Regions from separate parts of the Marinobacter sp. DS40M6 genome, predicted to be linked through region 2. Evidence: predicted binding sites of a transcription regulator. Region 2 holds the regulator's gene; the other holds the start of a gene.
The links. The regulator sigma-54, encoded in region 2, starts transcription at its own class of promoters, with help from an activator protein. The targets are predictions, from matches to a motif close to ANTGGCATNNANNTTGCTNT.
Positions count from the first base shown of each region.

Region 1 (11,933 bases), on a different contig from region 2:
GGTTGTGAGGCAGCTTTTGAGCCACTGTGCAGCGAAACTGGAATGGAGCAACCTACGCCCCCCAAATAGCGTTCGGGGAGGACTGCAAGCCAGGCCCGGCTTGTTAGTATTCGGCAATACCCTTTCCGGAACGGCCTATGGTCCCCAGTTCAGGCCCCGTGCGCCAGCGGTTGATGACCCTGGCCTGGCCCATCATTATTCAGTTCTATCTGTTTCAGCTCACCGGCGTGGTGGACAACCTGATGGTGGGTCAGTTCGGTGAGCAGACCATCGCAGCGCTGGGAATCTGCCTGCAGTTGAACTTCCTGGTGGTACTCTGCTATGCGGCCCTGACTGAGGGTGGTGCCGTGATTACCGCCCAGTTGCGTGGCGCCCGGAAGCACGCCGAGATCCGAGAGACCCTGGCAACCCTGCTGACCGCAGGCCTGTTTACGGGCGTGGCCATTGGGGCTCTCTATATTGTCTTTGGCGAGTCGCTTCTGGCTTTGCTGACTACGGACCTGTTCCGTGCTCCGGCGGAGCGCTCCGGGCTGCCGGGCATTGGCTATGGCTACCTGTGGATCATCGGGCTGGGGTTGCCTGCGCTGGTGATTGCCCATGTGGCCATGTATGTTCTCCAGTCCCTGGGCAACACCCGCACCCCCATGCGACTGGCCCTGTATGGCAATGTACTTAACGCCCTGGGTAACTACCTGTTGCTGTTTGGCGGTGCCATTCAGGGCGTAACCGAGCCCCTGTTTCCGCCTCTTGGGCTTCCCGGTGTTGCGATCGCCACTGTGCTGGCGTGGTTGTTTCAGGCGGTGTTCATGCTACGCGCCGTTCTCCGCCATCCAGCGGTCAATGCCCGGGTAAGGGATGTCTCCGGGCTGGCGTGGCAACGGCTCAGGCGAATCCTGTACCTGGGCTATCCGCTGTCCGTAGATGGTTTTCTGTGGCAGGGGTCGGCGTTCATTTACACCATGATGTTTAACCGGGTGGGTGCGGAAGCTTACGCGGCCTTTTTGGTAGCGTCGATTATTCGTGGGTTTTCGCTGGCTCCGGGTGTCGGGTTACAGCAGGCCGTTAGCATTGCCCTGGGGGAATCGCTGGGTGGCCGGCATCCTCAGCGGGCACGAGCCTACACCGCCATGGGTATCCGCATGGTGTTGCTGGTGCTGCCGTTGCTGACGTTGATCGTGGCATTGCTCACTCCCTTGTTCCTGCAGTTCTACGAGATCAGCGATTTAACCCGGGAGCGGGTGATCTGGATGGTGGCTCTGAGCGTTCTTTACAGCGGTGCCACGGCGTTAACCATGATTATTCCGGGCATTTTGAGGGCCGGTGGCGATACCCGAGCGCCGATGGTGATCACCCTGATTGGCTTTGCCGGTGTCGGTGTGCCCGTGGCCTGGTATTTTGGGCTCTATCTTGGGTTTGGTCTTTGGGGTGTGTTTGCCGGCTTTGTTGCGGATGAAGTGGTGAAAGCCGTTATCATGGTGATCTACCTGCGGCGTGAAACCTGGCTACGGCGCCTGGCCTGACGCCGTTTAACCGGCGCCCAACGGCTGCGTGTTCAGAGTGTCACTGGTTGCGCCAGCGGGAATGCTTCTGAAGCTTCCGCTGCAGGGTTCGCCGGTGCATGTTCAGCGCTCGGGCTGTTGAGGACACATTGCCGTCGTGCTCGTTTAGCACTCGCTGAATGTGTTCCCACTCCATTTCCTCCACCGTTGGGGGTTCTTCACGGGTTGCCGGTGGGCCGTCCAGTGGGCTGAAACCGGCGGTCAGTTGGCTCAGTGTGACCGGTTTGCACAGGTAATTGACGGCACCCCGGCGCATGGCTTCCACGGCGGTGGCGATGCTGCCGTAACCCGTCAGTACCAGCACCTCCAGTTCGGGTTGAAGGGCCAGTAGCTCCGGCAGTAATTGCAGGCCGCTTTCGCCGGCCAGGTTGAGGTCAAGCACGCAGCGGTGAAAGGTCTGTGATTCCAGCGCTGCTATGGCCTCCAGGCGGTTGAGGGCACAGACTGCCTCGATGTTCTGACGCCTCAGGGAACGCTGGAGCACCTGTACGAAGGCTTCATCATCGTCGATCAGCAACCAGGTCGGCTGGCCGTTCATTCTGCCTCCTTACCGTCCGGGGTGCTGTCCTGCGCCTGTGGCAGGTCGATGATCATGGTGGTGCCCGTGCGGTCCGCCCTGGCTTTGAGGGTGCCGCCGTGGCGCTGGATGGTGGCGTTGGAGAGGAACAAACCTACCCCCAGGCCATGTTCGGAGTCCACAACGCCATCGCCGGCGGTGTTCTGCAGTGAGAGTTCCAGACCCTTGCCATGATCCTCGACCACGATTGCGACCCGCCCCTCGTCGCTGTCCCCAGCGCTGACTGCCACCCAGGACGGGCTGGCGGTCAGCGCGTTGGCCAGAAGGTTCAGTATAGCCTGGTCCAGAGTGGCATCCACGGCGACGAGCTGGTCGGGAAACGGCGCCCGCCAGTGGATGGGCGAGGCGGGCCACAACAGTGTGGCTGACTCCCGCAGCCGCATCATCCAGAAGTGCAGCGGAAGGATTTCCTGATGCGCGGCCTTGGCCTGCATGGCGGCGGTAGACAGTTGGTGCAGGTGGTTGCTGCAAAGGCCCAGTTGCTTCTCCATCAGCCCGAGATCGTCTGCAAGCGAAGGGTCTGTGTGCACGGACTTCATTTCATCCACCAGCAGGGCCATGGTGTTCAATGGCGTGCCCAGCCGATGCGCCACCGCCGCGGCGGACAGGCCCAGGGCAATCACCTGTTCATCACGGAGCCGGTTCTCACGGAATTCGGCCAGTTGTCCCTGCTTTTGGCGCAACCGACGGGCCAGCGAGCCAACCACCAGCAACAGCATGGTGGCGGTGATGGCAAAGGTGGCCCACATGCCCATCAGGTGCAGCTGGGTCAGGTCGGCGTCGTGGTGTTCATGGGTCAGCGGCGTGTGCCACAGCACCATGGCGGTGTAGAAGCCAAAACCGATGACCGTCAAAGCAATGCTTTCGCGCAGGGGGACCAGGATGATGGCAACGGCAATGGGAAGCAGCAGCAGCGAGACAAGCGGGTTGGTGTAGCCTCCGGTGAGGAACAGCCAGGCGCTGATCAGGAAGAGATCAAGGCCGAGCCCGAGGCTGACCGTAACCGTCAAACGGGGAGGCCGGCGGGTAAACCAGAGCCAGCCAAGGGTTGCCAGTACGGTATAGAGCAGGCATATCAGCAGGGCTTCTGGCCGGTGGGCCAGGGTTACCATGGTGTCGGCGATGGCAACGGCGATCAGTTGAATGACCACGATGGCCAGGCGCATGGTGAGAAGGTAGCGCGCCGCCTGTTGAAAACCTGTTTGTGAGTGAGTCAGCCATTCCATGGCATGCATTCTAGCGGGTTTTCGATGGTGCTACTGCGGGAATGTCTTCAGTCGGATGCGGCATTCTGTCTCAGGCGCGATGCGTGTCTGTTTCCAGCGGCTCCTGAAAGCCGTCAGTCGCTTCCGCCGGGATGATCAGGTTGCGGCCCCGATTCTTTGCTTCGTACAGGCGCTTGTCGGCTTCTCTCACCAACTGACGCAGGGTCTCTCCGTCTGGCCCGAATTCCGCTACGCCACCACTGAGGGTCAGGCGGACAACGTCGTTGTTGACGGTCAATGGGGTAGAGGCGACCGCAATGCGGATTTTTTCAGCCACCTCCAGGCCTTGCTGGCCATTGGTATTGGTCAGCAGTATGCCAAACTCTTCCCCTCCCAGGCGTGCCGCCAGATCGGTTGCACGCAGGCATTCCCGGAAAATACGGGCAACGTGTTGCAGGGCCAGATCGCCGGTGTCGTGGCCATAGCGGTCGTTGACCTCTTTGAAATGATCGAGGTCGAGCGCGAGCAGGGTCATCGGCGTGTTATAGCGTCGGCTGCGCTGTTGCTCCCGTTTGAAGATGTCACTGAGCCTGGCCCGGTTGGCAAGGCCAGTGAGGGTGTCGGTCTGGGCAATCTTGAGCAGTTGGCGCTGTGACTGTTCCCGGGTCACTTCGTAGACGTGGGAGAACACCAGGATGCACAGGGAGATGACGGCAATGTTGGCGACTGGCAGCGCTTGCATCATGGCCGGCTCATCGTGATATCTGAGCAGGAAAATAACGCCGGCGATGCTCATGTAGAACACGGATATAGCCAGGCCGAGCCGACGGCCCATCAGAAGGTGAGAGACAATCGGAATCAGCAGCACCCAGGCGTGTACGGTGGCCGAGGCTTTGGGGATGGTCATGGCGAACATCATGGCGGTGAAGAACGGGATGGCGTAAGCAATGATCCAACGCTCAAGATGCCGGGTGTCGCGTACAGCCCAGAAAACCAGAATGGCGTAAGCACCCATTGCGAGTTCGACAATGGCCAATGGATAACTGCCCGTAAGCAGGTTCAGTATGGCAAACAGAATCCCCCCCAGCATGGTGAGAACCAGCAACGCCTTTAATACCGCCTTTCGATAGGGGCGTGCCAGGGCTTTCAGGGGTTCTTTGTAGCTATCCATGAGGCGAGATCTGTGGTGGCCCGGTAACTCAATGTATCCGGGTGTTAAAAATGTGTAGGTAATGTAAGCACAAGTAAAGTGGGGCGAATTAGATCAGATTTTCAGCAAAAAGTGAGGGTTATTAAGACTAAAGTCTTAGATTTTATGTCCGTAAATTGGAATTTACCAACGCCTGGGTCCGGATCCACAAGGACATTTGGGCGGTATAGTATCTAAGACACTGTCAGCGGAGCGAATGATGGGAAGCCAGGTATTGGCCGTAGAAGGGTTAAGCAAGGGTTATATCAGTGGTGGTCAGCGGGTGCCCGTGCTGGCGGATCTGTCCCTGTCGGTTTGTTCGGGGGAGTCCCTGGCGGTTGTGGGACGATCAGGTTCCGGTAAGAGCACTTTGTTGAACCTGTTGTGTGGCCTGCAGACACTGGATGACGGACGCATCGCCGTCGCGGGTGAGTCCTTTGCAGCAACTGGCGCAGGCGCCGAAGTGCGCTGGTCCGAACTCCGCCGGCGCACCATCGGCGTGGTGTTCCAGGACGTTAACCTGATGCCCGCCCTCTCGCTGCTGGACAATGTTCGCCTACGCACGCACCTGGCCGGCCATCCTGCCGGCGGCGAGCGTGGATGGCTGGAACGCCTTGGTGTGGGTGGGGAAGCCGACCGTTATCCGGATCAGGTGTCTGGTGGCCAGGCCCAGCGAGCGGCGTTGGCCATGGTGTTCGCCATGGCTCCGGCGTTGATTCTGGCGGACGAGCCCACCGGCAGCCTTGATCGCCACACCGCTGATGAGGTGGCAGACTGCCTGTTCACGGTGCAGCAGCAAACCGGTTGTGCACTGGTGCTTGCTACCCACGACAGGGAACTGGCGTCCCGCTGCGACCACTTGCTTGATCTCAGCACGACTGTTTGACCAATGATGCTTGCGCGCGCCTTCGTCAGCCACTACCGCCGCCACCCCATCCAGCTGTTGGCTCTGGCGTTGATGATTGTGCTGGCAACCATGCTTTGGACCGGGGTGACGGTACTGACCGACCAGGCCCGCAATAGTCTGTTGCAGAGCGAGAATGCGGTGGCGGCTCGCGCTCATGTGATTCGCTCGGATGGGCGACCGGTGGGTGTGGATGACTTTGCTGCCCTGCGTATGGCCGGCGTGTGTGTGGCGCCCTGGTTGGAGCTGCAGCGACCGCCGCCGGAAGGGCGGGTGATCGGCATCGACCCGTTGGCGATGGGGTGTTTCGGTGACACTGGCCTCGGCAGTGGTGCCGACACGTTGGATGGTGCGCCTTTCCTCGATATCAGCGAGGCTGCAGAGCTTTCGAAAGAAGGGTACGGCAGCCGGCTTTACCTGCTGGCGCGGGATGAGAACAGGGATTTACCAACTGGTTATATTCTGCGTGAATTTTCCATGGGCCCACCCACCGGTGAACTGGCGGACAGTTTCCTGCTGAATCTGGATGCCCTGAGCCTCCTGGTGCTTCTGATTACGGGCCTTCTGGTGCGCAGCGTACATCGATTGGGGATTGCTCAACGGCACGGCAGCTTTTCCCTGCTGCACCGGTTCGGAGTGCCTCGCCAACGGATAACGCAGTGGCTGACCTTGGAGCTGTTGGTGCTGACCGGTATTTGCGTTGTGCCGGGGTTATGGTTGGGGGCAAGGCTTGCCGGGATGCTGGGTAGCGGTTTCGGCCAGGCCCTCGACAGCCTGTTTGATGTGGCCGTCTATGCCGGCGCCGAAGGAGCACTGCCCTGGAGGGCGGCCGGCATCATGCTCTTTCTGGTGCCGGCGGTCTGTCTGGTGGACTGGGTGGTGCCAGCGCGTTGGCGGGCGATGGCTGGCCAGGTCCAGGCCCGGGGGCGAACGATTGCCTTCCTGATGTTTCTGGTCGGGTTGGTGGGGGTTGCCCTGGCCCCGGACCTGGTCTGGGTCTTTGCCTCAACGGCGATGGTGTTTGCAGGTGCCGGTTGGCTGACACCTGGATGGTTGGCGCTGCTTGCCCAACGGCTTTCCAATCGCACTGGCTCACGAAGAGAAGACCCACTTGCCCGCTGGCGGCAACGGGAACTGGCGGTGATGTTCCGGCACCTGGCGTTGCCGGTGGTGGCACTGCAATTTGCCATGGCCACGGTGCTGGCGGTGCAGGCGTTGGTGACGACCTTTGAGGGCACCTTCGAAACCTGGCTGGCCCAGCGCCTGGAAGCGGAGTTCTATGTGGAGGTGCCTGCGAATGCAGACGCCGACATGGCGGCTGCGCAATTGCAGAGCCTGGACGGCATCGGGCCGTGGCATCGGGTAATCCGTGGCCAGGCACACATTGCGAGGGCGGATTCCGGGAGCCAACGCGGCCTTGGCGATGAGCGTATTGCGGTGGACCTGCTTGCCCTGATGCCAATCAGTGATCTGGTGACAAAATGGTCTCTGTTGGAAAGTGTTGAGGAGCCCTGGCTAAAGCTTGAATCCGATGGCGTAATGATCAATGAGCAGTTGGCCCGGCGCAACCGGCTTGAGGTGGGCGACACCCTCGACATCAGAGTAGCGGATACCAATCGTAATGCAGAAGTGGTGGCTATCTACGCCGACTACGGGCGGCCTGCGGGGGAAATTTTGATGGCTGGTTCTGCGCTGCCGGCGGCTTTCAAGCCCCACTTCCAAAGCTTTTCGGTGACACCCGGCGGCGTGGCGATGTCCGACATCCGCGGGCGCCTGTCGGACACCTGGCAGACGTCGGAACTCACCATCAGGGACAACAACAGCATCCGGGCCCTGGCGTCGAAGGTCTTCAGCCAGACGTTCCTGCTTACCCGCGCCATCAGCCTGTTGACCTTGTTGCTGGCGGCGATGGCCCTGCTGATTATGGGATGGGTCTTTTTCACTACCCGGGTGAAATACTTTCAGCTGCTGGGCGTTTGGGGACTGCCTGCATCGAAGGTCAGGCGTCAGCTCCGGCGCCTGTCGGTGGCGCTGACCCTCACGGTGACCATTGCTGCGCTACCGCTGGGCGTGTGGCTGACCTGGGTGCTGGTCAGTCGCATCAACCCGCTGGCTTTTGGGTGGTCATTGCCGATGGACCTGTACCCGTTGTTCTGGATTGAACTGGGTTTGGTGGCCGTGGCGACAGGGCTGATAATCGCCCATCTGATGCGCCGGCAGCTTGGCCACATGGACAGCATTAAACAGGTGGAGCCATGAATATCCAAACCGGCGTTGTTGCCGGCCTACTGGCGGTCGTCCTTGCGGGCTGTACGGATTCGGAGAACGACACCGGCTTCGCGGGGCTTGCGCAGCAGACAGGCGAGGTGGAGCAATCGCAATTCCAGCAGCCGGAGCCAGGCGACCCCCTGACTTTTCCCGAGGACTGGGGGCCCCATCCGCAACACCGTATTGAATGGTGGTACCTGACCGCTAACCTGGAAACCCAGGACGGCAGATCACTGGGGCTGCAGTGGACCCAGTTCCGTCAGGCGCTGAAACCGCGACCCGCCAATGCAGAACCACCAGAGGCCAGTGCCTGGCCCCTGGACGCGGCGTGGATGGCACACGCCGCCGTGTCATTTGAAGGTGAACACTGGTTTGAAGAAAAGCTGGCCCGGGGTGATTTGGGGCATGCCGGGGCCAGGGCGGATCCGTTGCAGGTATGGCTGGACGATTGGCGGCTGGTATCGCAACCGGATTCCGGGCAGTGGCATTTGCAGGTTGAGGGCGGTGACTGGCGATATGATCTGCGCCTGAGCAACACCGGCAAACCGGTGCCCCATGGAAAAAACGGGTTCAGTGCCAAATCCGCCAGTGGCGAGGGCTCAATGTATTTCAGCCTGGTGGATCTGCACATTGAGGGTACGGTGACCCTTGGCGATGAAACCCTGGCCGTTTCCGGCAAGGGCTGGTTTGATCGCGAGTGGAGCAGTCAGTTTCTGAAAGCTGGCCAGCAGGGCTGGGACTGGTTCGCCCTGCATCTAAACGACGGTCATAAACTGATGGCGTTTCGCCTGCGGGAAGACCAGGGCGCGTTCGTGTCTGGTAGCTGGATAAACGCCAATGGGCAGGTTGAAACGTTGAACGGGAACGACATCAGCCTGAGCCCACTCAACTGGCAAGTGTCGCCGCAGGGCAGGGTTCCTGTGGAGTGGCGTCTGCGGATGCCACAGCAAAACGTGGATGTCCAGATTGCCGCGCCGCCCGGCGACTACTGGAATGCCGGGCTCTACCCGTATTGGGAAAGCCCGGTGACGGTGACAGGTTCCCACGATGGTGTGGGGTATATGGAACTGACCGGTTACTCCAGTGAAGTGGCGCCGATGCGGTGAATACTGACATCCGCACCGTTGAATTCCTCTTCTTCTGTGAGACGCAGGCCGGAGATGGCGTTGACAATGCCATAGACGATCAGGCCGCCGACAAAGGCCACCACAACACCGGCAACCGCGCCGATGATCTGCGACATCAGGCTGACGCCGCCCAGCCCCCCGAGGGCTTCCTGGCCAAAGATGCCGGCGGCAATGGCGCCCCATACGCCGCACACACCGTGCAGGGGCCATACACCCAGTACATCGTCCAGGCGCTCAATCTTGTCCTGGGCCCACTCAAACATGTACACGAAGATGGCGCCGGCGATGCCACCGGTAATCAGTGCACCGACGGGGTGCATCAGGTCCGAACCGGCGCACACCGCCACCAGACCGGCGAGCGGTCCGTTGTGGATGAAGCCGGGGTCCTTGCGGCCGACCAACATGGCCACCAGAACGCCACCCACCATGGCCATGAGGCTGTTCACCGCCACCAGGCCACTGATGCCATCCAGAGTCTGGGCGGACATCACGTTAAAGCCGAACCAGCCGACAGTGAGAATCCAGGCGCCCAGTGCCAGGAATGGAATGTTGGAGGGGGCAAAGGCCACCACGCGGCCATTCCGGTAGCGGCCTTTGCGGGCGCCGAGCAGGAGCACGGCGGCCAGGGCGATCCAGCCGCCCACGGCGTGCACCACGACCGAGCCGGCGAAATCATGGAAGGCTGCACCAAACTGGTTCTCCAACCAGGCCTGGAAACCATAGTTGCCGTTCCAGATCATGCCCTCGAAGAAGGGATATACAAACGCCACGATCAGCCCGGAGGCGATGAGCATGGGGTAGAACTTCGCACGCTCGGCGATACCGCCGGAAACAATGGCGGGAATGGCGGCGGCGAACGTCATCAGGAAGAAAAACTTGACCAGATCGTAGCCATTCGCGGCCGTCAGTTCCGAAGCGCCGGCCATAAAGTGGCTGCCGTAGGCGATGTAGTAACCAATGAAAAAATAGGCCACGGCGGAGATGCCGAAATCGGTCATGATTTTCACCAGGGCATTCACCTGGTTCTTGTGGCGCACGGTGCCGACTTCCAGGAAGGCGAAGCCAGCGTGCATGGCCAGTACCATGATGGCACCGATCAGAATGAACAGCGTGTTGGCGCTTTCGGTCAGGGTATGTACTGCACTCGTGATATCCACGGGGTGGTTGCTCCTGATTTTATGGTTTTATCCGCCTGTCACGGGCGGGTTGTGCATTGATAGCGTGCACACCAAGCAAGGAGTGTTCCATTTTGAGGCAATTTCAGGCCGGATAGTCGATTAGGTGATTTTCTGCTCTGAAGTTGGGCGGGTTTGAGTTGAAGGCGGGGTGTTTGTGCTTTTTATTGGTGCACCAATGGGGCTAATGCACCAATCTGGCCTCTTACCACAGTAATTCGTCCTGGTCCGATTCGTCGGAGCTGCGGGAGTCTGATGTAGCGGAAACATCGGCTTCGGGATTCATGAGTTCCCTTAACCGCATCTCCTGTTCCTCGATCGGCCCGGACAAGTCGATGATGATTTCCACACGACGATTTTTGGTACGGTTTTCGGAGGAAGTATTTGGCACCCGAGGCTCCGTAGACGCAAGCCCCGTGACCGCCAGCCGGGCAGGTTCCAACCGGCCTTCGGCGAGGAGCGCATTGGCAACCGCTGCTGCCCGGGCGGCGGACAGATCCCAGTTGCTGTAGAACCTCTGCGTACGGATGGGGACATCGTCGGTGTGGCCTTCGATGGTCAGCTTGCCGGGGATCTCCACCAGTATGTCGGCCATTTCCAGAAGCAGGCCTTCAAACTCCCAGGTCAGATCGGCCGAACCGGAGGGAAAAGCGCCTTTTTCCTCCACGCGAATAACAATTCTCTGCTGTTCGAGGCTGACGTTTACCCGGCCGTCTTTGATGGCGGGTTCCAGAACCGACTGAACCTGCTCCAGGGTGTTATCTATTTCCTCCTGAATCGCGGCCTCCACGGCAACGTCGGTAGGGCTTTTCAAGGTTTCCAGCTCGGGCTGTTTCTCGGTTGTCGTCTGTTTGACTTCGTTGAGTACGGTGGGCTCGGGCGGTGCCGGAGAAAACTGATCGAAAATCGGGCTGGTACCCATGGGTATTTCAAGGACGGGCACCTCGCGCTGTACGCCAAACGCTTTCGACAGTTCGCCAGCGATCTGTTTGAACTTCTGAGCGTCGATTTCCGAGAATGACAGCAATAGCACGAAGAAACACATCAGCAGTGACATCAGGTCGGCAAAGGTCACTACCCAGGCGGGAATGCCCGCTTTCTCCTCTTCTGGTAATTCGTCCATGGCTAAGCGCCTGCGGTCTCGGCTTCTGAGTTTTTCTCACGTTCTTTCGGCGTCAGGTAACTCGACAGCATCTGTTCGATAACCCGTGGATTGGTGCCTTCCTTGATAGCAACCAGCGCATCAATATAGAGCGATTGCAGGCGCGCTTCCTCAGTCATTCGCAGCGAGAGTTTGTCCGCGATGGGGGTGGCGATCATGGTGGCAATCATTGCACCGTAGAGTGTGGTTAACAGGGCAACCGCCATGGCAGGGCCGATGGATTTCGGGTCTTCCATATTGGACAGCATCTGCACCAGACCAATGAGTGTGCCGATCATGCCCATGGCAGGGGCCACGTCTGCCATTGCTGTAAAGACTTTTGCGCCAGACCGATTGTGATCCAGCGTCAGCAAGCGTTCTTTGGAGAGCAGATGTTTGATGGTTTCGGCGTTCTGACCATCGACCAGCATTTGTATTCCCTGGCCAAGAAAGGGCGAGCCGATTTCACGGTCTTCCAGACCCAGGACACCTTCCTTGCGGGCAATATTGGCCACTTCTATCAGCTCATCAATGCTTTCACGGGTGTCAGGCAGGCGAAACTTGAAAACCCGTGCAGCCACTTTGAAGGCGCTGAAAAATTGGCTCAGGCTGAACTTCGCCAGCACGACAAGCATGGTGCCACCGACCACAATCAGTATTGAGGGCGGGTTGATGAAGACATCCGGCGACACGCCAAGTATGACGGCAGACGCGATAAGCAGGATGGCCCCAACGAGGCCGATCAGGGTGGCAAAATCCACATTAGCTCCAAAGGGTTTTGTGATTCA
Region 1 covers NZ_JAFCAE010000001.1:589,085-601,017, forward strand. Annotated here, with positions in the region: gene JJO78_RS02620 (LysR substrate-binding domain-containing protein) at 1-8, shown strand, start outside; gene JJO78_RS02625 (MATE family efflux transporter) at 138-1,520, shown strand; gene JJO78_RS02630 (response regulator transcription factor) at 1,561-2,097, opposite strand; gene JJO78_RS02635 (sensor histidine kinase) at 2,094-3,362, opposite strand; gene JJO78_RS02640 (GGDEF domain-containing protein) at 3,433-4,512, opposite strand; gene JJO78_RS02645 (ABC transporter ATP-binding protein) at 4,751-5,416, shown strand; gene JJO78_RS02650 (ABC transporter permease) at 5,420-7,693, shown strand; gene JJO78_RS02655 (lipocalin-like domain-containing protein) at 7,690-8,808, shown strand; gene JJO78_RS02660 (ammonium transporter) at 8,778-9,986, opposite strand; gene JJO78_RS02665 (MotB family protein) at 10,210-11,127, opposite strand; gene pomA (flagellar motor protein PomA) at 11,130-11,906, opposite strand.
Region 1: JJO78_RS02660 (ammonium transporter) is a predicted target of sigma-54. The motif match lies at 10,059-10,078, and genes of this name have one in related genera.

Region 2 (11,933 bases):
GTCCTGCTTGCACTTTATGCCGGAATAGGGCGCCAGGTTACTCAGAACATCAACGAATATCGCTCTTCGATTGAACAACGGTTGTCGTCTGAGCTGGGCCAGCCGGTCAGTATTGGTTCGCTCTCCTCTAGCTGGAACTGGCTGGATCCAACCATTGTCGCCCGCGATATCGTGGTCGTCTCCGAAAACGACCGTAGTGACGTTGCCGGGTCACTGAAGAGCGTCCGCATTGGCCTCGATTTTCTCGCCTCGCTCATGCGCCTGCGTATTGTGTTCGCTGATTTTGACGCCGATGGGCTGGAACTGACGATCAACCAGACTCCGAGGGGGGCGGTGACCGTCGAAGGTGTCGATATTCCCGATCCCGTGGCAAGCGACCTGGAACTCTGGCTGGATATTGCCGGCGAATGGCTGTCCGACCCTTCCGTCAAGATTACACGCCTGGACCTTGGTATTCGCGACGCCAATGGCACCCTGCGGCATGTAGAGGTGCCCCAGTTGGACCTGATCTACCGGCGCGGGCTGTTTCATGCATCAGGCCGTGCCATGCGGCCGGGAACGACCGAACAACTGGCCAGCTTCGAGCTGGTTGGTCGGCACTTCTTCCGTGGTGACTTCACGGGGCAGGTTTATGCAGATATTAACTCCGGCCGGTTGTTTGATGGACTCGCAGAGGAGTACGCCTGGCGGAACATTCGGGCGGAAGGTTTTGATCTCGGAGGTCAGGTCTGGATGACGTTTCGGGATGGGCACATCGAGCAAGTCAGTGGCAACCTGGAAACGCCGTATCTGCAACTCGGTGTCGGTCTCCAATCCCTGGCCCCACTAGAGAACATCAGGGCGAAATTTGGTTGGCGCAGGCACGACACGTTGGGCGAGCGTGAGCCAGAAGCGGCGGCTAAGCCCTGGTACGCCACCGGTGAGTTTCACGTAAAGGAACTTGAGTGGGAGTGGAACGGCAATACGGTTTCTCCGTTCAGCCTCCGGTTCAGTCATCGCGACGGGGGCCGAAGATTGATCGCTGATGCGCTTCCACTCCAACCCCTTAGACGGTTGGTCGCAGGCATGAACCTGTTGCCAGGCAGGGTTGAAAGGGCCCTTGAGAATTATCGCCCCACCGGCCGCCTGGACCGGGTGATGCTTAACCTGCCCACGGATGATGGCGGTGGCTTTGAGCTGACGGCAGCGTTGAACAATATTGGCGTCAGGGCCCATGACGGTGCGCCGGGTGTGTCTGGTCTTGATGGTAGCCTGGTTATTGACCGGGAAGGCGGTTTCGTCAGAGTGAATAGCGAGGGGCTGTCACTCGGTTTTCCGGAGCTGTTCCGGGGGTTCTGGAGCCTCCGCGACGTCCGCGCAGGTGTGGCCTGGCGTTTTGAGGGAGGGGTAACCCGCGTATACGCGGATGATATCCGTATGGTTTATGGCGCCAACACCCGGCTGACAGGTGCCTTTGACCTGCGAATGGATCAGGGCGGGGAGGACAATTTGGGGCTGAGGGTCGGTGTGCGGGATGGTACGGCCGATATGCTTGCCGACTTCGTGCCAATGAAGGTTGTCGACCCTGACCTCTACCAATGGCTGACGACGTCGATCACCAAGGCCGATATCTCCAGCGGTGAGTTTTACGGTCATGGCCAGATTGATCGTGACGCCCCGGAAAATTCTTTCTCGTCCTCAATGGTTTACCGATTCGAAGAAGCCAGTATCCGCTACGACGAGCGATGGCCCGAGGTGGCGGATGCCAGTGGTGAAGTCTTTATTCAGGATGGTCGCACCCGGGTCGACATCCGCGCAGGACGAACGGGAGGGCTGGAACTGGAGCCCGGCGAGGTGAGGGTTGTCCCGGAGGGTGAGGATATTCAGGTGTACGTCGATGCGTCAGCCCCGGTTCCCGGGTCAGCGTTGGCTTTCTGGATGGACAACAGCCCCCTGGGTGAGCTGGCGGGAGAAGCAGGGCGGAGCATCGTCCTGGATGGCGATTTTCACCTGGATCTCGGGCTTGGTTTGCCATTGATATCCGATGCGCCGCCCACCATCAACGCCAGCGTCAGAGCCGATTCCGGTACCCTGACTTATCCCGAAGCCGATCTACAGTGGACCCAGGTCAATGGGGAGCTGGGGTTTAACAGCGATGAGGGATTTTCCGAGAACCCCCTGCAGGCTCGGTTTATGGGAGCTCCGGTCACGGTTCTGATGCGGCGGAGTGAGAACGGTCAATCGCTCAATATCCGTCAATATGGTCGCCTTGACGTTCGCCAGCTCCTGGATCGAACTGAGTTGCCGGAGGGCATGGACATGGGGCTCAGTGGCGACATTGGCTACCAGGCAACGTTGGACGTCTCAACGGACACCGCTTCTGCCGTTACGCTGTATTCGGATCTGGCCGGGCTCTCGGTTGACTGGCCTGAACCGCTGGCAAAAGACATTGATGATGAAGCGCCCCTGAGGGTAACAGTCACGCCCCGACAAGAGTCCGGCGTTGATATGTCAGTCGACTGGCAAGATCGCGCCAACCTGGATATGACCTGGGAGTCGGGAATGGTAGACGTTGCCCTGAACGAACTGTTTCTGGGCGACCGCCAACTGACTGATATTACGGTGTCTGCGCGGCAAAGTGACAGTGAGTGGTTGATCACTACCGACTCGGAATGGGCGTCAGGCCATGTGCTCTGGCCCCAGGACGATCGACCGGTCAGCGTCGACTTTGAGCGCCTGATGCTCTCCAGGGGCAATAGTGAGTCGGGCGATGAACAGGAGCCCGAACAGCAGGCACAGACATTCCGTGACCTGGGCCTCGGCAACTGGCCGGACGTGGATGTCCGTATTGCCGCTCTCAACATGGATGGGGAAAACGCCGGTAGCTGGTCGTTCCAACTGAGGCCCGAAGCCACACAACTGCTAGTACAGGACATTGTTGGCACTCTCAAATCCTTGACCCTGACCGGGGAGCTGTCCTGGAGCATTGCAGCCGGGCGGGAAATCACCCGTTTTACCGGTGATATCAACGGTAAGTCGCTGGCAGACCTGGACACCTTGGTTGGCGCTGAGATTCCCTTCCGCAGCAAGAACACGGCCGTCAAGCTTGATATTGACTGGCCCGGCCGCCCGGATCAGTTTGACGTTTCGGGCCTTAGTGGCTCGGTCAGTGTGCGTTTTGATGACGGTGTCATCCTTGAGGGCAACAATACGGCTCAGCTGTTCCGGGTGTTCAACCTGCTCAATGCTGACACGCTCTGGCGACGCCTGAAGCTCGATTTCTCCGATCTGTACGAAGCGGGTGTCGCCTTCGATGCCATCTCCGGCAAGGCCAGCATGATTAACGGCCTGCTGACGTTGGATCCAGAGCTGCAGGTGGTAGGGCCTTCCGGCGCGTTCAAGCTGACGGGCACCTCCAACATGATTGAGGAAACCCTCGATATGAGAATGGTGGTGGTGTTGCCTCTGACCCAGAACCTGCCACTGGCCGCTTTGTTAATGGGGGCAGGTGCTCCGATTGGCGGCGCGTTGTTTGTTCTCGACAAAGTGTTGGGTGATCCATTGAGCAAACTCACCAGTGCGACCTATAGTGTAAGTGGAAGCTGGGACGAACCAGACGTTCGACTGAGGCGGGTATTCGATACCGGCAATTGATGGTTTTGGCAGGAGGGCCGTAATGTCAACGCAAAGAGACAATCCCGTCAAATGGCAGGCAAGTCGGGTAGCGGCGATACAGATGGTGAGTACCCATGACATCGCCGCCAACCTCAACGAGGCAGCAAGACTGCTGAAGGAGGCGGCCGACGCAGGTGCCAGCATTGCAGTGCTGCCTGAAAACTTTGCGGTACTGGCCACAAAACAGATGATCGGCTGTGGCCGCCGGGAAGCGGAACCGGACAACGTGATTCGGCAATTCCTCGCACAGCAGGCGACCGAACTTGGCATCTGGGTGGTCGGTGGTTCGCTACCCATTGCGGCGAGGCCGGACTGGTCCACTGTGACCGATCGGGTTCGTGCCTGCTGCTATGTCTACGATGACCGGGGCCGTGAGGTTGCCCGCTACGACAAGATTCATCTTTTTGACGCCACCGTTGAAGATGCCCAGGGGCAGTATCGTGAGTCGGATACCTTCGAGCCGGGTGAAGACGTGGTTGTGATTGATACACCGGCAGGCCGACTCGGCATGGCCATCTGTTACGACCTGCGCTTTCCCGAGCTGTTCCGACAGCTCAGGGAGCAGGACGCAGAATGGGTGTCCCTGCCCAGTGCCTTTACCTGGTATACCGGTGACGCCCACTGGCATGCGCTGATACGTGCCCGTGCGATTGAGAATCAGTTCTGGCTTGTGGCAGCGGCCCAGGGTGGGCAGAACAGTGAGCGCCGGCGCACCTATGGGCACAGCGCGATCGTCGATCCCTGGGGCCGAATACTATCCGAGATCGATGAAGGGCCGGGTGTCGTCGTTGGAGAGCTTGATCGCGAAACACTCAAGGACATCCGCACACGGATGCCCGTCTGGGAGCACCGGAGACTTTAGTTTCCGGCGGCTTCCGCGTCGTCGATGCACTCTCTGAGGTAGCGAAACAGCTTTCGTGGCTGGCCGGTATTCTTTTCTTTCTGCACGTCCCGGCGAGCGTTGCGCGCGAGGTTGCGCAGATGCTGTATATCCGCCGTTGTGCAGTAGTTCAGGAATTCGCCGACGGCCGAGTCGCCTTCCTCAATCATCCGGTCTCGCCAACGTTCAGCAAGGTGATGTCGGCGGGTGTGCTCTTCGCTTCCGGCATCGAAAGCATCAATGGCTCGAGTCAGCCCTTCCGGGTCGTCTTCCTGGCGGATAATCTTGCCGATGTACTGCAGGTGGCGGCGACGGGCTTCGTTCTGGCGAATGCGACGGGATTCCTCGATGGCCGCCCGCAGGGTGTCGCTGATCGGCAGGGTATTGAGCTGATCGTTACTCAGATCCAGCATACGCCTGCCAAGATCCTGCAACTGGTGCATTTCGCGCTTGAGTTGGGATTTGCTCGGGCCGAGGTATTCCGGGGCGTCGTCTTGGGAGTCGTTCATTTTCAGTCCGTGTTGTCGGATACAGGTTATCCGTAGAATATCGTCGCCAGACCAAGGAAGGCCATAAAGCCGACCACATCCGTGACCGTTGTCAGTATAACGCTACCGGCCAGTGCCGGATCAATGTTGCGGGACTTCAGGAACAGAGGTAGCACGGTGCCCACGAGTGCCGCAGCGATCAGGTTGATAATCAGCGCGGCGGCGATAATGGCGCCAATCATGATGTCGCTGAACCAGAGGGTTGCCGCTGACGCAACCACCACTGCCCAGAGCAATCCGTTCAGGGCACCCGCAATAAATTCGCGGTTTAGCAGCCAGCCCACGTTGGCGCCACTGATTTGTCCCACGGCCATGCCACGGATGACCAGGGTCAGGGTCTGACTGCCGGCAATGCCGCCCATGGATGCCACGATGGGCATCAATACCGCCAGCGCCACAACCTTTTCGATGGTCGCCTCAAACAGCCCGATCACGGCCGAAGCGGTAAAGGCCGTAAGCAGGTTGATGCCCAGCCACACGGCCCTGCGCCGGGTGGTCTTCAGAATCGGTGCGAAGGTGTCTTCGTCTTCATCAAGACCGGCCATGCTCATCAGGGAGTGGTCTGCGTCTTCGCGAATAACGTCAACCACGTCATCGATGGTGATTCGGCCCAGGAGTCGGCCTTCCTCACTGACCACGGGTGCTGAGATCAGGTCGTACCGTTCGAACAGGGTTGCCACCTTGGTGTCGGACAGCGTAACCGGTATCGGTTCGATGTCCGTGTCCATCACCTCCCGCACGGTTGCCGCCGGGTTGGATACGAGCATTTTGGTGATAGGCAACATGCCGATGAACTCGTCGCGTCGGCTGACCACGATAAGACTATCCGTCATCGGCGGCAGGTTGCGATGACGGCGCAGGTAGCGCAAAACCACGTCGATACTGATGTCCGGGCGCACCGTAATGGTGTCCGTGTTCATCAGGCCGCCGGCGGTATCTTCCGGGTAGGAGAGGACTTCTTCGACACGTTGGCGATCCTGCTCGTCCATGGTGTCCAGGACTTCCTGGATGACCGTGTCGGGCAACTGCTGCAGTAAGTCGGCCAGATCGTCCGACTCGAAATCCTCGATGATGTCAGCCAGTTCCTGAGCGTTCAGCTGGCTCAGGAAGTAACCTCGGATATCGTCATTCAGATACTGGAGGACTTCGCCTTCAAGCTGCTTGTCGACCAGGTTCCAGAGCAGGGCACGCTGGCGGGGTGGTGATGACTCCAGCAGGTGGGCGATGTCACTGGGGCTCAGGCCGCCATTCAGGATGCGGGCAACCTGTTTCAGGGCGCCACTGTCCAGCGCTTCGCTCAGGGAGCGAAGGCGTTGGCGCGCTTGGCTTTTCTCCAGAATATCGGTCATGGATCACCCACGGTCAGAAAACCCTCGTATTATAGCGGAGTTAGGCAACATAGGTGAGGAAGAGTTGTAGGTGAATGCCGTAGACGGGCAAGGATGTCCAGTGTGGAGGTGGTTATTCGCCTTCCCCGAAGTAGTCGTTGATCAGCGTAACCAGCGCATCGACAGCTTCGGACTCATCCGGACCGTCTACAATCAGCTCTACCTCTGATCCCTGGCTGGCGGCGAGCATCATGACTGGCATGATGCTTTTGGCGTCCACCTGTCGCCCTTTGCGGCTGATCTGAATGCTGCTGTCGAATTCAGATGCCTTGCCCACCAGTTTGGCTGCGGCCCGGGCATGGAGCCCAAGTTTGTTGATGATGGTAATGGGGCGGCGGATCATAGGCGGTTCAGCTTTCCCTGCTTTGCAGGTGGGGCAGTTCGGTGTGGCGAACCTGCACATTGCTGTATTTGCCCGAGAAATAGCGGCCGAGCTGGTCGCAGATATAAACCGAGCGATGCTGGCCACCGGTGCAGCCGATGGATATGGTCATATAGCTGCGGTTGCTGTCTGCGAACGAGGGTAGCCAGTTTTCCAGGAATTGGGTCAGGTCTTCGACCATCTTACGGCTCAACGGCTCCTTTTCCAGGAAATCGATAACCGGCTGGTCGGTGCCCACAAACTGCCGAAGGCTGGTGTCCCAATAGGGATTGGGCAGGCAGCGCACATCGAACACATAGTCCGAATCCAACGGCACGCCGTGCTTGAATCCGAATGACTGGAATAGCAGTGCCAGTTCCTGGTGGCGCCTGCCCGCGACTCGTTGCTTTACCATATCCCGGAGCTCGTACATGGACAGCCCCGTGGTGTCGATGTAGAGGTCTGCCAGCTTGGAAAGCGGCTCCAGAAGCTTCTTTTCGTTACCGATGGCCTCCCTCAGGGAGGTCTTGTCATCACTCAGTGGATGCTTTCGGCGCGTGGCATGGAAGCGCTGCAGAAGAGACTGTTCATCGGCGTCGAGATAGATGATCTCGATGGTTACGCCAGTATCCTGAAGGCTGCGGTAGATATCCTCGAAGTTGCTCAATTCTCCGGAAAGGTTACGGGCATCGATGCTGACCGCCATCTTTCCCAGCCGGCTGGGAGAGTTCTGGTTGGTGGCTTCCTGTGTGAGGGGGAACAGGAGGCCAATGGGCAGGTTGTCAATGCAGTAAAAGCCCAGGTCTTCCAGAACATGTAACGCGGTACTTTTCCCGGAACCTGATCGGCCGCTGACGATGATCAGTTTCATAGCCCGTTCACCTTGGATGTGGAGTTGTTCAGCTTGTTTCGGCTGTCATCCGGCGATAGAGAGAGCCTGCATCAGTGCACTGACGCAGCTGGTCGCAGAATGCACGTTCGTTGAACTTTTCAGCAAGTTGGCTCAAAAGCTCAAGATGCTCGCTGGTGGCTTCCTTGGGGACAATCAAGGTGAAGACGAGGTCCACCGGCTGGTTGTCGATAGCATCGAACGCAACGCCTTCTTCCAGGGTCAGCAAAACGCCAACCACGTGATCCAGCCCTTCCAGTCTGCAGTGGGGGATCGCGATGCCCTGTCCGATACCCGTGCTCCCCAGTCGCTCCCGTGCGACCAGATTAGTGAATATCTGGGTGTCGCTGAGCAAAGCGTCGTGTTGCTGGATCTGCTCGGCAATGGTTTCCATAACCCGCTTTTTGCTAGAGGCAGGCACCCGGCAAAGGGTTAGCTCCGGCGCGAGAATGTTCTCGATAGTCAGGGATGTGTCGGTCATGAATCGACTGCATTTCCGTAAAAAAAGGCTGCGGCACGTGTTGCATGGTTAGCCAGTGCCGCAGCTCGATTAACTGTCATGCCGGGGGCGTCGTCCTAGCGGGCGCCGTTCCCGTGCATCCGGTCTACGTTCTTTTCCTTGTGCTTCAGAATCTGCCTGTCCAGCTTGTCTACCAGTCCATCAATGGCAGCGTACATATCGCTGTTTTCGGCCTTTGCGTGAATCTCACCACCTATCACGTGAAGCGTAGCTTCCGCCATCTGGCGCACTTTTTCCACCTCAAGGGTAACCTGGCAATTGCTGATGTGGTCGAAGTGCCGCTCAAGCTTTTCAAATTTGCCTGATACGTAATCTTTCAGTGCGGGAGTCAGTTCTACGTGATGGCCTGAAATATTGAGTTGCATAGGCTTCTCCTGTTTTCAGCTTGCCGGCACCCGTTAGGATACCGGCTGTGTGCCACAGCGTTATGCTGCAGGCGGTATACTTTCAGGAAAGGGCTCTCCCCGTGAGGCCGGGAACAGACGCTTCCTACACCAATCGCTTTCGCTCGTTGGACGGAGGAATGTGCATTGCCTCGCGATACTTGGCCACGGTTCGTCTAGCCACCTTGATACCCTGGTCTCCTAGCATGGCTGCAATTTTGCTATCGCTCAATGGCTTTTTCGGAGTTTCCGTTGCAATCAGCTTCTTGATCATCGCGCGGATTGCCGTGGATGAGCACTCTCCACCCTCGTCGGTACTGACATGGCTCGAGAAAAAATACTTAAGTTCAAATATGCCCCGCGGCGTGTGCATGTATTTCTGGGTGGTGACCCTTGAAATGGTCGACTCGTGCATTTCCACCGCCTGGGCAATATCCGAGAGAATCAAAGGTTTCATGGCTTCCTCGCCATGATCCAGGAATCCCTGCTGGTGCTCGACAATGCGCGTGGCCACCTTAAGCAGGGTTTCGTTGCGGCTCTGCAGGCTCTTGATGAACCACTTTGCCTCCTGCAACTGGTCCCGCAGGTAGGTGTTGTCAGCACTGCTGTCAGCACGCTTTATAAGAGAAGCATAGCTTGCATTCACACGAATGCGCGGTGCAATTTCAGGATTCAGCTCCACGCGCCAGCGTTCATTGTGCTTGCGCACGATCACATCTGGGATGACGTAGTCTGGCTCGGCCTGATCCAGGGTGTCGCCGGGACGGGGGTTTAACCCGGTAATAAGTGCCAGAACGTCCCGTAGCTGCTCTTCTTTCAGGCGGCTGCGGCGTAACAGCTGGGCGTAATCACGGTTACCCAGCAGGTTTATGTAGTGGGTAATCACCAGTCGCGCCTGAGCCAGCCAGGGTGTTTCCGGGGGCAGCTGATTCAGCTGGATCAGCAGGCATTCCTGCAGATTACGGGCGAACACGCCGGGTGGATCGAAGTGCTGCAGGCGATGAAGAACGGCTTCCACTTCGTCCAGTTCCAGCGGGTCTTCGTCGGATTCGTCCACCATGCCTGAATGAATTTCTTCAAGCGGAGAGGTCAGGTAGCCGTGGTTATCAACCGCATCCATCAGGGCATGGGCGATGGCCTGATCCCGCTCGCTCATGGGCGTCAGGTTCAGTTGCCATTCCAGGTGGTCCTGGAGCGTTTCGGTGGGGGAGTTACGGGTTTCGAAGTCGTGGTCGTTTTCGTCGTCGTTACGGGCTGCTGACGCGGGGGCTGACTGGTAAATGTCATCCCAAGCGGTGTCGACGGGAAGATCATCGGGAATGGTGTCGGGACTGTCCGTTTCTGATGACCAGTCAGGTCCGTTTTCGGATTCGTCCCACTCAGCAGCGGTGTCTGAAGCGGTGTTGGATTCCTCGGTTGACGCTGTTTCAGACGACTCGTTGTCACTGTCCGTTGATTCCGGATTCTGGTTGTCGTCGTCTTCGGAGGTTTCCAGCATTGGGTTGGATTCCAATGCCTGCTGGATTTCCTGCTGGAGGTCCAGGGTGGAGAGCTGCAGAAGCCTGATAGCCTGTTGCAGCTGGGGCGTCATGGTCAGGCTTTGGCCCAGCTTTAACTGTAGTGAGGCTTTCATAACCATGGTTCAGGATCCGTCACTCGGTCTCTCTCTTCCGTCACTCAGGCTCTCTCTTTACGTCATCAGGGCGCTTTCTGGAGCCGGGGTTGCACAAAAACTCTTTGTATGCTGGCTACTTGCCGCACCAAGCAAGTTCTTTGCCGAGTGTACTACAGGCGAAACTCGTTGCCCAGATACACTTCCTTGACCTGCTGGTTGGCCAGTATATCGTCCGAATTACCAGAGGCAATGATGTGGCCGCCGCTGACAATGTAGGCATTCTCGCAGATGTCGAGGGTTTCCCGCACGTTGTGGTCGGTGATCAGTACGCCGATACCCTTGTCCCGCAAGTGTCGGATGATCTGCTTGATGTCGCTCACGGAGATCGGGTCGACTCCGGCGAAGGGTTCGTCCAGCAGGATGAACGCCGGCTCCATCGCCAGCGCCCGGGCAATTTCCACCCGTCGTCGCTCGCCGCCTGACAGGGCCATGCCGACGCTATCGCGGATGTGGGTAATGTGAAACTCTTCAAGCAGTTCCTCTAACTTGGCCTCCCGGTCAGCGCGTTTGAGTTCGCGGCGGGTTTCCAGGATCGCCAGTATGTTGTCGCGTACGGTGAGCTTGCGGAACACGGATGCTTCCTGGGGCAGGTACCCGATTCCCTTGCGGGCACGACCATGCATGGGCAGCGGCGTTATGTCCTGATTGTCGATGGTGATTCGACCGTTGTCGGCGGGAACCAGGCCAACAATCATGTAGAAACACGTCGTTTTTCCCGCGCCATTGGGGCCGAGTAAGCCGACGATCTCGCCACTGCGAATTTCCAGGGAAACGTCGATGACGACCTTCTTCTGTTTGTAGCTTTTTGCGAGGTTACTGGCCCTGAGAACTGCCATCGATATCCTGTCCGTTAGGGTTGTTATCTGGATTGCTACCGGCGTTGCCGCGCGGCTGGATGACCATTTCGACGCGACCGCTGCCATCGCCCTGGTCAGCAGAGCCTTCTGCGGTCACCACGCGTTCGGCGCTGTCATAATGAATGACGTCGCCCCGGAACAGGTTGCCGCCCTGTTCGATCACAGCTTCGCGCTGAAAGGTAACCCGGTTGTCGGAGGCGGACCAGGTGATCGTTAGCGCACGGGCGTCGGTTTCGCCCTGGCCTTCCATGGCAGGCTGGCGGTAGCGTGCCGGGGTACCGGTGGCTTCAATGCGGCTGACGCCATTCTCATCCCGGTGGAGTACAACTTTGTCCGCCATAAGGTTGGCATCGCCCTGACTCATTTCAACCGAGCCGGTATAGGTTGCAATGCCCTGGCCTTCGTCAAGCCGCGCGTTGTCGGCATTGACCCTGATGGGTTGGTCAGACTCAAGATCAAAGGCCGCGGCGAACGGCATGCCCACGGTCATTGTCAGCGCCAGGACAATCGCTGAGACTGCCGGGCGCAATGCCACCGGTTGGTGCCGATTGCGGTGAGGGTTGGGCATGAATTTACTTGCCGGTCTCATAGCGTCCTTCCACGTCAGAGTCGAGTTCGAGGATTCGGTCATCAATCCAGGCCTTCATGCCGGTTGCGCGGGTCAGGCTGAACGAGTCGGTCAGTTCCACCGGGGCGTCTGTGTAAACAGTACGCTCTGTGTTATCCAGTGTCAGCGTTGACGTGGTTAATGTCAGGGGGCGCCCACCTTGGGCTTGCT
Region 2 covers NZ_JAFCAE010000004.1:271,014-282,946, reverse strand. Annotated here, with positions in the region: gene JJO78_RS12045 (YhdP family phospholipid transporter) at 1-3,633, shown strand, start outside; gene JJO78_RS12040 (carbon-nitrogen hydrolase family protein) at 3,656-4,516, shown strand; gene yjgA (ribosome biogenesis factor YjgA) at 4,513-5,043, opposite strand; gene mgtE (magnesium transporter) at 5,070-6,431, opposite strand; gene JJO78_RS12025 (HPr family phosphocarrier protein) at 6,544-6,813, opposite strand; gene rapZ (RNase adapter RapZ) at 6,821-7,702, opposite strand; gene ptsN (PTS IIA-like nitrogen regulatory protein PtsN) at 7,731-8,201, opposite strand; gene hpf (ribosome hibernation promoting factor) at 8,297-8,605, opposite strand; gene JJO78_RS12005 (RNA polymerase factor sigma-54) at 8,730-10,256, opposite strand; gene lptB (LPS export ABC transporter ATP-binding protein) at 10,409-11,134, opposite strand; gene lptA (lipopolysaccharide transport periplasmic protein LptA) at 11,112-11,645, opposite strand; gene lptC (LPS export ABC transporter periplasmic protein LptC) at 11,728-11,933, opposite strand, start outside.